3 regions of the Paenibacillus medicaginis genome follow, and region 2 is predicted to be linked to each of the others. Evidence: riboswitches for the same ligand, from Rfam matches in the RefSeq annotation. Region 2 holds a riboswitch; each other region holds the start of a gene.
The links. Region 2 has a riboswitch for cyclic di-GMP ahead of ACE5LO_RS02365 (LuxR C-terminal-related transcriptional regulator). Riboswitches for the same ligand answer to the same signal wherever they lie in the genome.
Positions count from the first base shown of each region.

Region 1: linked by a shared signal. The riboswitch ahead of ACE5LO_RS12975 (transglutaminase-like domain-containing protein) and the one ahead of ACE5LO_RS02365 (LuxR C-terminal-related transcriptional regulator) in region 2 are both predicted to bind cyclic di-GMP.
Region 3: linked by a shared signal. The riboswitch ahead of ACE5LO_RS24330 (glycosyl hydrolase) and the one ahead of ACE5LO_RS02365 (LuxR C-terminal-related transcriptional regulator) in region 2 are both predicted to bind cyclic di-GMP.

Region 1 covers NZ_JBHIRY010000011.1:11,867-15,143, reverse strand. Annotated here, with positions in the region: gene ACE5LO_RS12980 (collagen binding domain-containing protein) at 1-80, opposite strand, end outside; gene ACE5LO_RS12975 (transglutaminase-like domain-containing protein) at 363-1,163, opposite strand; cyclic di-GMP riboswitch class I at 1,177-1,264, opposite strand; cyclic di-GMP riboswitch class I at 1,326-1,414, opposite strand; gene ACE5LO_RS12970 (isocitrate lyase/PEP mutase family protein) at 1,605-2,375, shown strand; gene ACE5LO_RS12965 (bifunctional transcriptional activator/DNA repair enzyme AdaA) at 2,400-2,963, shown strand; gene ACE5LO_RS12960 (methylated-DNA--[protein]-cysteine S-methyltransferase) at 3,011-3,277, shown strand, end outside.
Region 2 covers NZ_JBHIRY010000001.1:399,723-402,999, forward strand. Annotated here, with positions in the region: gene ACE5LO_RS02355 (class I SAM-dependent methyltransferase) at 1-88, opposite strand, end outside; gene ACE5LO_RS02360 (SDR family NAD(P)-dependent oxidoreductase) at 369-1,007, shown strand; gene ACE5LO_RS02365 (LuxR C-terminal-related transcriptional regulator) at 1,136-1,864, opposite strand; cyclic di-GMP riboswitch class I at 2,019-2,110, opposite strand; gene ACE5LO_RS02370 (SDR family NAD(P)-dependent oxidoreductase) at 2,294-2,704, shown strand; gene ACE5LO_RS02375 (helix-turn-helix transcriptional regulator) at 2,922-3,277, opposite strand, start outside.
Region 3 covers NZ_JBHIRY010000037.1:20,307-23,583, forward strand. Annotated here, with positions in the region: gene ACE5LO_RS24330 (glycosyl hydrolase) at 1-1,559, opposite strand, end outside; cyclic di-GMP riboswitch class I at 1,573-1,660, opposite strand; gene ACE5LO_RS24335 (sugar phosphate nucleotidyltransferase) at 1,848-3,221, opposite strand.

The sequences.
Region 1 (3,277 bases), on a different contig from region 2:
CCCGTCCAGGCGGATACACCAAACAGCGATTGAAGCAGAAGCAGCAGCGCCACAACGATTCCACTAACTTTTTTCTTCATAATCTCTCCCTCAGTCTCTACATCACCCTCGTAATGTTCGGTTCCGATCCTGCTGCCGTGCGCAAATCAGAGTATCTATACTCCATTGAATTGTATGCCGTTAAGAGACCTCCCAGTCCATCACCTCCGCATATTTCTAATGGCGCACAATTCATCGTTCCTGTTTTTCCCACCAGAACCAAATGGGCTTCTTGCATTATAACTGCCCGATCTCTACAATTTCTCTACAAACTCAAATAAGCCTTGGACATTTGTCCAAAGCTTAGATTAATTGTATTATATTTAGTAATATTTGGATACCGAGTAGCGAGCGGCATCCTTTATCATTTTGAAGTCGGCTCCTTTGGCTTTCCAGCTCGCATCGACCGTTGTATCAATGGTTACCCACTTCCCGTTCAAATAAACTTCATTCCAGGCGTGGTAAACATCGACGTATTCCGATGTTCCCATATCAAGCTTGGCCGGAATGCCGATGCTCCGCAGCATGGAAGCGAATAAGGAGGCATAATCGTAGCACATCCCTTTCTGTCCTGCAATCGTACGGTTGATATTGGGAAGGTAGTCCGTCAGATCACTGGTTGCAAGTGCCTTGTCGTATCTGATCGTACCAACAATATATTCATAAATAGCCTGCACTTTTTCCTCGTCAGATTGAGCAGACCGGGTCAGCTTCTTTGCAAGCTGAGCAGCCTTGTCCTGTTCGCTCCAATTGATATTTTGTACAGAGCCCAGAAACACTTTGCTATTGTTCGTCAGTTGAAGCGTAACGGGCGCTTCCTGAACGATTTTATATTTGGTACCGCTGATCTGTTCCAGTACGGTAACCATATAATCACCGTTGCCCATCTGCAGCGGAAATGCTTCCTGCCGTTTGTTCGGCGAAAGCATATATGTATATTTGTCCTGACCTTTTGCAATCATGAGCTTCGTCTTCATGCCGGCTTTCACGTCATATCGAATAACGATCACACCACGGTCCAGCTGTTCCAAGCCCAGCCAATTTTGAGATTGGGTAGCTTGTACTAATGGAGCCCACAATAATAACGCAAAAAGTCCTACAATCGCGAATATTGCGTTGCGCATACTGTAAACTCCCTTCGGTAGCCAGGCTGCCATTGACATAACGTCAAGAAGGCCCTGTAGCTTTGCGTCCCAGTCTTTCGACAAGTTTGCCGTTATCGTGCTAGAGTTTCCAGATTTCAATATTTTTTTATCCAAATTAGAAAACAAAAAAAGCGTCTTCTTTTCGGTAGCTGGCTGCCATCTGACATTATCGTCAATTAGGCCCTATAGCTTTGCGTCCTCGCCTTTCGACAAGTTTGCCGTTATCGTGAGTAGCTTTTGTGAGACTATCTTACCAGACATCTCTATTTCTATCAAGAGAAAATTTACAAGATTCATTGATTTCTGCGCCCATTCGATGATCTTTTTCGATTCTCTCTCAGACCATAAGAGCAAGAATGAGGACGAAATAATAAAGCCTCCTTGATAAAATGAGTTCACCAAAGCCAAGGAGGCAGAAAAATGTCGGTCATTCAGGAATTCAATAATCTCCACAATTCAGAGGATCTATTATTTTTGGGTAATGCCTGGGATCTTTTATCAGCTTTAACTTTAGAGAAGGCCGGGTTTAAAGCCATTGGCACAACCAGTTGGGGAATTGCCAACTCGTTAGGATATGCGGACGGAGAGTTAATAAATTTTAGTCAAAATCTAGCAATCGTCAAAACCATTGCAGAGAATGTAAAAATACCGGTATCCGCTGATATTGAAGCAGGGTACAGCGAAAAATTGGATACGATTATTAATCATGTATTAAAAACGGCAGATGCCGGGGTTGCTGGCATTAATATTGAAGATTCCTTGAAAAAAGAGAAGGGGTTAAGGGATATAAAGGATCATTGCAGCCTCCTGACACGAATGAGGAACGAACTGGACAATCACGGATATAAGGATTTTTATATCAATGCCAGAACGGATACTTACTTTCAATTGGAAAACCCGTTTAATGAAACGATCAATCGGGCCAAGGCATATGTTGAAAGCGGGGCCAGCGGTATTTTTGTGCCGGGAATAACGGAGGATGGTGAGATTCAACAAGCTGCTGCTCAAATCAAAGCACCGCTCAATATATTGTCTTTGCCTAACCTGACAAGTTGTAATAAGCTGAAAGAGTTAGGCGTGAAGCGCTTCAGCTTTGGAAATGCCCTGTCAGACAAAATTATTGCTTGTTTAGAAGACAATGCGGCTAAATTATTGGAATTACAGGATACAGCTCATTTATATGAGAACTAGATCAGGAAGGCAGGCGATGAAAGAATGACCAATATAAATCTTTCATTTGATGAGATGTGGGAGAAAATCATTGCCTGTGACCGGAAATATGATGGATTATTTTATACAGCTGTGAAAACAACGAAAATCTACTGCCGTCCTTCCTGCAGATCCCGAAAACCCAAAAAAACAAACGTTGAGTTTTACCATAATATCAGTGAGGTTGAACAGGCTGGCTATCGTGCATGCAAAAGATGCCAGCCTGAAGTTGAACATTCTCCTCACAGTGAATTCGTTAAAAGTATTACGACGATTTTAGTGAATCAATATAAACAAAATTTGAAGCTGAATGATGTTGCGGAACAGGTCGGTTTAAGCCCCTTTTATCTTGAAAGGCTATTTAAAAAAGAAACATCAGAGACTCCGCGTACTTTTTTGGAAAAAGTGCGCATTGATAAAGCCGTACAGCTTCTTCAAACGACCAATATGACAAATCTTGAAATTGGTTATGAGGTTGGCTTTCAAAGTCTCTCTAATTTTTACAAAGTGTTTCGAAGCTTAAAAGGCTGCTCGCCAAGCGAGTTTCGTAAGATGAGTAAAGAACTCTAACCGGCGGGCTGGAGAGCCTGTCCACCTTATATCTTGGAGGTCCCTATATGAGCAGACTGCATATATTAGATTACCAATCACCCATTGGAATGGTTGAAATACAAGGAACAGAGCAAGCGGTTTATTCTATCCTGTTCACAGAACGGGATCACATCGTAAATGCTGTCCATGACGCAACTCCCCGGGCTTTGAAGCTTTGCCATGATCAGCTTGATGAATATTTTAAAGGCACGCGCACGGAATTTACATTTCCTTATATATATGAAGGTACCGAATTTCAAAAAACAGTCTGGAATTCTTTGAAAACAGTACCC
Region 2 (3,277 bases):
AAAGGGCATGAAATGCTTCAGAGAAATGACCTTGATTAATCTTCATTTCCACATCATCAAGTAAATGATTTTTATCAACTTTGTTCATTTCCAGTTTTTCCTCCCAAGAAGACATTGCTTCAGACAACGGATATTACCTGACCGTTTCTCTCCAAATTGGATCGGACGTTTTCAGAAGAATTTCAGGAGACAGATGGCACAGCTTTGTGTTTTTTCACCTCCCTTGGCACCTCTCCTTAAACATTTCGTTACACAGATTATAAAATTATACCTTCACAAAAAAAATACCCATAATTGGGTATTTCTTTTATTCGATTATTGAGGAATCATGAAGATGTTCGTCAGAATATTTTAGGGAGGAATTCATGATGAGTAGTAAAAGAGTAGCTGTTATCACTGGAGGAACACGTGGCATAGGAGAGTGCACAGCTTATAAATTTGCGCAGGCAGGAGACCAAGTCGTTATAGCCGGTCGCAGCGAGGAGCATGGTCAAGCCGTGGTTCAAACCATTAAGTCAAACGGAGGAGAAGCGATTTTCGTAAGGACAGATGCTTCAAAATACGAGGATGTCGAAGCCTTGGTTGAAGCAACTGTTGAAACTTACGGCAGTATTGATGTGATGTTTAATAACGCCGGGTATGGTTCCTTAATACCATCATTATCAAATATGCATCTAGAGGAATACCATAAAACGATTAATGTAAATCAGCATGGTACGGCTTATGGAATTCTCGCAGCTGGCAAGAAAATGATAGAACTGAATAAGAGGGGCATCATCAACAACAACTCATCTGTATTCGGATATTTGGCAAGCCCTGGAACCTTTCCATATCACGCGACCAAAGGAGCAGTCAACATGATGACAAAATCTGCGGCGCTCGAATACGCCCCTTACGGTATCAGAGTCGTTGCAGTAGCACCGGGTTTCGTTGACACGGACTTAGTGTTGTCATGCTTGACGACGGACATGCCTCCTTTAAATAAGAATGCTGTTGTTTTGGTATAAATAGAACTGATACTTCCCCTCATCCCAAGCTACTCGCTTTAGGATGAGGGGAATATATTTTTTAACAAACAAAAATACCTATAAAAGGGCATTTTATGCTTATGTATTTCTGTGTGTATTTCTGTGTGTTATGAAAATTTCTTAAGAAAAGCCCCTTTATGATTGACTCTCGTTTTTGCATAGATTTTTTTGATAAAAGTACGGACCGTGCTTTCACTGATCCCATAAATATCCGCAATTTCAGGTACGTTTTTATTCTCCAGCCACCCATAGGCGATTTCTTTCTCACGGTTTGTCAGTTCATATTGATCAAAGAGAGAATAGGTCAGTTCTTTTTGTAGAACGGGGTCCTTTTGAGGTAATTTTTCTTCAATATTCCTTGCCAGATGTTCAATGAGGGGCAGTGCAAATGTAACCTCATGAAAATAGTGAAAACAGAGACTAAGATAGCCTATAATAACATTTTTTATTCGAATGGGCGTACAAACCCAGGACAACTCGGCAAACAATTTGTTGCTATGCTCGTCTCCAATGACGACAGAAACCGCTTGATGTTCCATGGATAATGATATGGCATTTATTCCTAAGTATTCCATCGCGAATGATGTGCCGTTTCTTATATTATTTCTTTCAAAATAACCTTTTAACGAATCGGTACCGTAATAATCGACAATGGTTCCATCCGGATTCGCAATCACAAGTAAAAAGGGTATCGACAGCATGTCGTTCATACTCCTGGTTTCCTCTTGCAGTAAATGCAGGATTTCTTTTCGTTCAATCAACCTTTCTTTAAATTCAGACATGCTGAGAATATTAGGAAAATGATCATTTACTTCCAGCAATATTCTTTGGTCCATTATTTTCCCTTCTTCCCTCTAAGAATAAGTGATTTATACTGAAATCGATCTCCTATTCACCGCTGCTGCCGAATCCGGAAGCTAATGGGAAAATGAAAAAGCCCCGTCTATTATTATGATTGCCATAACAAAATAGACGGAGGCTCCCGTCGTATTCGGCAACTGGCTGGCATAGTGATCTACGATCTCACCTTAGCCCCTATAGCTTTGCGTCGCCACCTTTCAGTGGGTTTACTATTATCGTACGAAATATGAAATTGTATGAAATACATAAAATTGTCGATTGGTGTAGTAATTCTCTATACCAGCTTACAAATAAGTATAGAAACCGACTTAAACAAAGGAAATACCCAGAATTGGGTATTTCCTTTGTTCGCTAATTGAGGAATCATGAAGATGTATGTCAGAATATTCAAGAAGGAGTTCCCGATGAGTAATAAGAGAGTAGCTGTTATCATTGGAGGAACACGTGGAATAGGAGAATACACTGCTTATAAGTTTGCACAGGAAGAAGACCAAGTCGTTATAGCTGGTCGCAGCGAGGAGCATGGTCAAGCCGTTGTTCAAACCATTAAGGCAAATGGAGGAGAAGCGATTTTCGTAAGGACAGATGCTATAAAATACGAGGAGATCGAAGCCTTGGTTGAAGCAGCTGTTGAAACTTATGGCAGTATTGATGTGATGTTTAATAACGCCGGGTATGATCCCTTAATACCATCGCTAGCAAATATGAATCTGGAGGAATACCATAAGACGATTAGTATAAATCAGCATGGTACGGCTTATGGAATTCTCGCAGCCGGCAAGCAACACATTGATGGATCCAAAGCAAATAGCTGATGCTGTATATATGATTTCATTGGATGAAGCCAGAGCTATTAACGGGAGTGTTCATGCTTGACGACGGATATGCCTCCTTCAAATAGGAGTGCTATTGTTTTGGCATAAGACAAACAATAGTGTATTTTCTTATTATTTTGCAATGCCATTTCATTACACCTCATAAAAGGAATTGTGTCTTTTTTCTTCACCGCAACGAGATAATTATCTGAGGGCTTTATCTTATCTGCATTTCTGCCCCCTGCTCATTCATCAATTTTTTCAACTTCTCTTCCGTGCCTGTATCCGGTGTATAGATGCTGCAGCGCAGATCATGCTCGCCATAAACCTGCAGCGACGTAAGCTCGAATACCATCTTGCCCGCCTTGGCATGTCTGAACTCCAGATGCACCTCCGGCGCGTAGCTCACTCGGCTCTGCTCCCACATTTGCTCAAAATCTGCAAAACGCTTCTTCATCTCCTCCAGAAAATGATCATACCATTCGTCTTCCACATACTGGCCATAGTACGAACGGAACATCGCAAGATAACCGCTGGCGAAATGCTCCCAGTTCACCGCCAATCTTTTGAACT
Region 3 (3,277 bases), on a different contig from region 2:
TTGGCCTCCTGTCCGCTCTCCCACATCAGGCGTGCCATAGCATCACCTGTTCCTTCATAATACTCCACTTTGATGTCGTAGAGCTGATCTGCCGTAAGGCTGATGCTCCCTTTGCGTTCCGTCCAGCTTTGCTTGAACCAACTGTCAATAATCAACTGCCCATCCACCCAGACTCGGATTCCGTCGTCGGAAATGGTCGTAAAAGTATAGGTACCGCTGTACCCCGGTTTTACCTTGCCTGTCCAGCGTGCGGAGAATTGATCGGCAGGCACTGCCGGATCCGGCGCGGAGCTGCGCCAGTTGAAATCCAGCCTGGCATCCGTGCGTGTAAGCACAGGTGTCCCGCTTAGATTGATATTGTTGAAGAATTCGGCGTGCAGTCCCTCGTTTACCGTATCTGGAACAGGCTCAGGGGCAGGTACAGGTTCCGGTTCAGGCTCCGGATCGGGTTCTTCCCCGACCGGCGGCGCTCCCGGAGGAGCAGAGTCAGGTGGCTCCACAGGAGGGGCCTCAGGAGGAGCGGCCATGTCGGCAATCAATTCATCCCTAGTCAACGTTCTGTCCTCATTCATGTATGCAAAAATTTGACGGTTCGAATTGTTTTGTGTAAGCATATTGCCCCAGGTCATGGAGTATACCCATTTCGGCTGGGCCGACAGCACTCTCTCAGAAGGCATCTCACCGTGCTCGCCAATGGCAATCGGTTTATTTCCAGCCAGATTCAGCAGGCCGTCATAATAGCTCTGCCTGAAATCATTGTCATAGATGTCCGCAGCCAGAATATCGACCTTGGACAAACCGGGGAACGAACTGGCATAAGGAGCAGCCCAAGCGTTCGGAGCGTTGGGATTCCAGACCCACAGCAGATTGTTCAATTGGTGGACATTCACAAATCGGTCATACATGATATCCCATAATTTAACAAAGTTCCTCTTGTTTCCCCACCAGAACCAGTCCCCGTTCATTTCGTGGTAAGGTCTCCACAGAACAGGCACACCCGCATCCCGCAGCTTGCCGAGGGACACCGCGACCTGATCCAGATCTGCGATCAGCCTTGCATATTCCTTGGTCCCTGGCGTTACATACTTGTTAAATTGCGCCTGGGTGATCTTCGCCTGCACATTGGACCAGGTCAACGGTTTACCAGGAAGCGCCTGATGAAAGGTCATCGTAACGATGCCGCCGGTATTGTGCCAATTCATGGCGCTATATACAACATTGCTGCGCTGGGCTTCGGTCATCGCAGTCGACTGGTTGGAAACAGCACCCAGCTCATAGCCGTGCAGACCGGCGTACTGCCCACTGATGTTCTTCAGCTCAATGTTCAGTTCATCAGGGCTTTCCAGATAATCATGCTGACCGGTAATCATTCCTCTTCCGTCCAAATTGAACAAATACATATATAATTCGCGCGCCTCGGCTGAAGCAGCAGGATTAATCGGCGCTGCTGCAGCCTGGGCAGCAGAGTGTTCACGGGACAGTCCCGATGGAAGCAGGGAACAAAAAAGCATGACAGGCAACAATTTTTGAAAAAATCGATACATAGAATAAGTTTTCATCAATTCTCTCCCTCTCGGTAGCCAGGCTGCCAGCCCTCTAAGGGGTAAGGCCCTTTAGCTTTGCGTACACCTGCCTTTCGGCAGGGTTGCCATTTTTCTATGAAGGCTATGAAACTCCCTCTTATCCTAGAATATCGACTCGGAATTTCCAAAAATTAATATATGATTCATACTAGAACCAATTTTCCGGGATATTTTACAAAATAACCTGTAAAACTACATCATTTTTTTCATTTATATGCACAAAAACGCAACCTGTGCGTTTTTGTATCAGATTATAGAATTTTCTTATGAAATGAACTGATGCAAAGCGATGTCGTTCCAATCTATGCAAAAGCGAACGATATCTTCTTCCACCAGTTCGGAACCAGTCTGCACCTCAATCAGTTCCACATCGGTTACAGCCAAAATGCTGTGCTTCGTGCCTTCCGGAATACGGACCACGTCGCCAGCTTTTACTTTATGCAGCTTCTCGTTCAGAATCACTTCCGCTTCGCCGCTGATGATCGTCCATATTTCGCTCCGCTTCCGATGAAGCTGGTAGCTGATATTTTTGTCCTGCTCGATGCAAATCCGCTTGGTGAGCACTTCATTGCCCTCCGGATATTTCACATAATCCACCACCCGGTAATGCCCCCAACGGCGTTCCTCGTACATCGGCCGCTGATTGTGAGCCTTCAGCACTTCCTTGATCCGCGGGCTTTCCGCTTTGTTGGTTACAAGAATGCCGTCCGGGCTGGCCGCAACGATCAGATCACTGGCCCCGATAATAGTAACTGGAATGTCCAGTTCGTTAATCAGGTTTGTATTCACACAATCCTCGGTCATCACTCCCTTGCCCACCTGACGCTGCGACATTTCCTCTGTCAGCGTGTTCCAGGTGCCGAGATCCTTCCAGAAGCCGTCATAAGGAAGCACTACAATGTTCTCTTCCTTCTCCACCACTTCATAATCAAAGCTTATTTTAGGCAATATATGATATTGCTTCTGCAGTTCTTCGTAATTCAGCGGAAGTCCCTTTCCTTCCAGTATCTTCAGCAGATACCCCAGACGGAAGGCAAAAACTCCGCAATTCCAGAGCGCGCTGCGCTCGATCAGAAGCTCAGCCTGCTCCCGGTTCGGTTTTTCCTGAAAATGACTGACCTGCAGGCAGCCTGCCGCTCCGGCCGAGCCTTCTTTCGGAATGATATAACCGTATTTTTCGGACGGATAGGATGGGACAACACCCATAAGAGCAAGATTGGCGCCCGTTTCCTGCAGCGTGTATTCCATACGTGCCACCGTATGGAAGAAGGTTTGCTCCACATACGGATCCACCGGCAGGATCGCAATGACCGTATCCGGGGATGCGCCAGCGACACTGTACAGATAACTGGCTGTAAGCGCAATGGCCGGAAAGGTATCCCTGCGTTCAGGCTCCACGATAATGCTGGCATCACTCCCGATTTGACTCTGAATCATTTCGAACTGAGCTCTGCCAGTAGCGATATAAGAGGAATCCGCCATTCCGGTATCTCCCAGCTGTCTCCACACACGCTGCACCATAGACTCAGGATGTCCTTCCGGGCTTTCCAACACTTTCAGAAACTGTTTGGAACGGGAATCATTGGACAGAGGCCATAATCTTTTACCGGAACCGCCAGACAAAAGCACCAATTTCATAACTCCACTCTCCCTCCATGAAGTAAATTTCCTAAAAAGGACAATTTTTCCTAGTC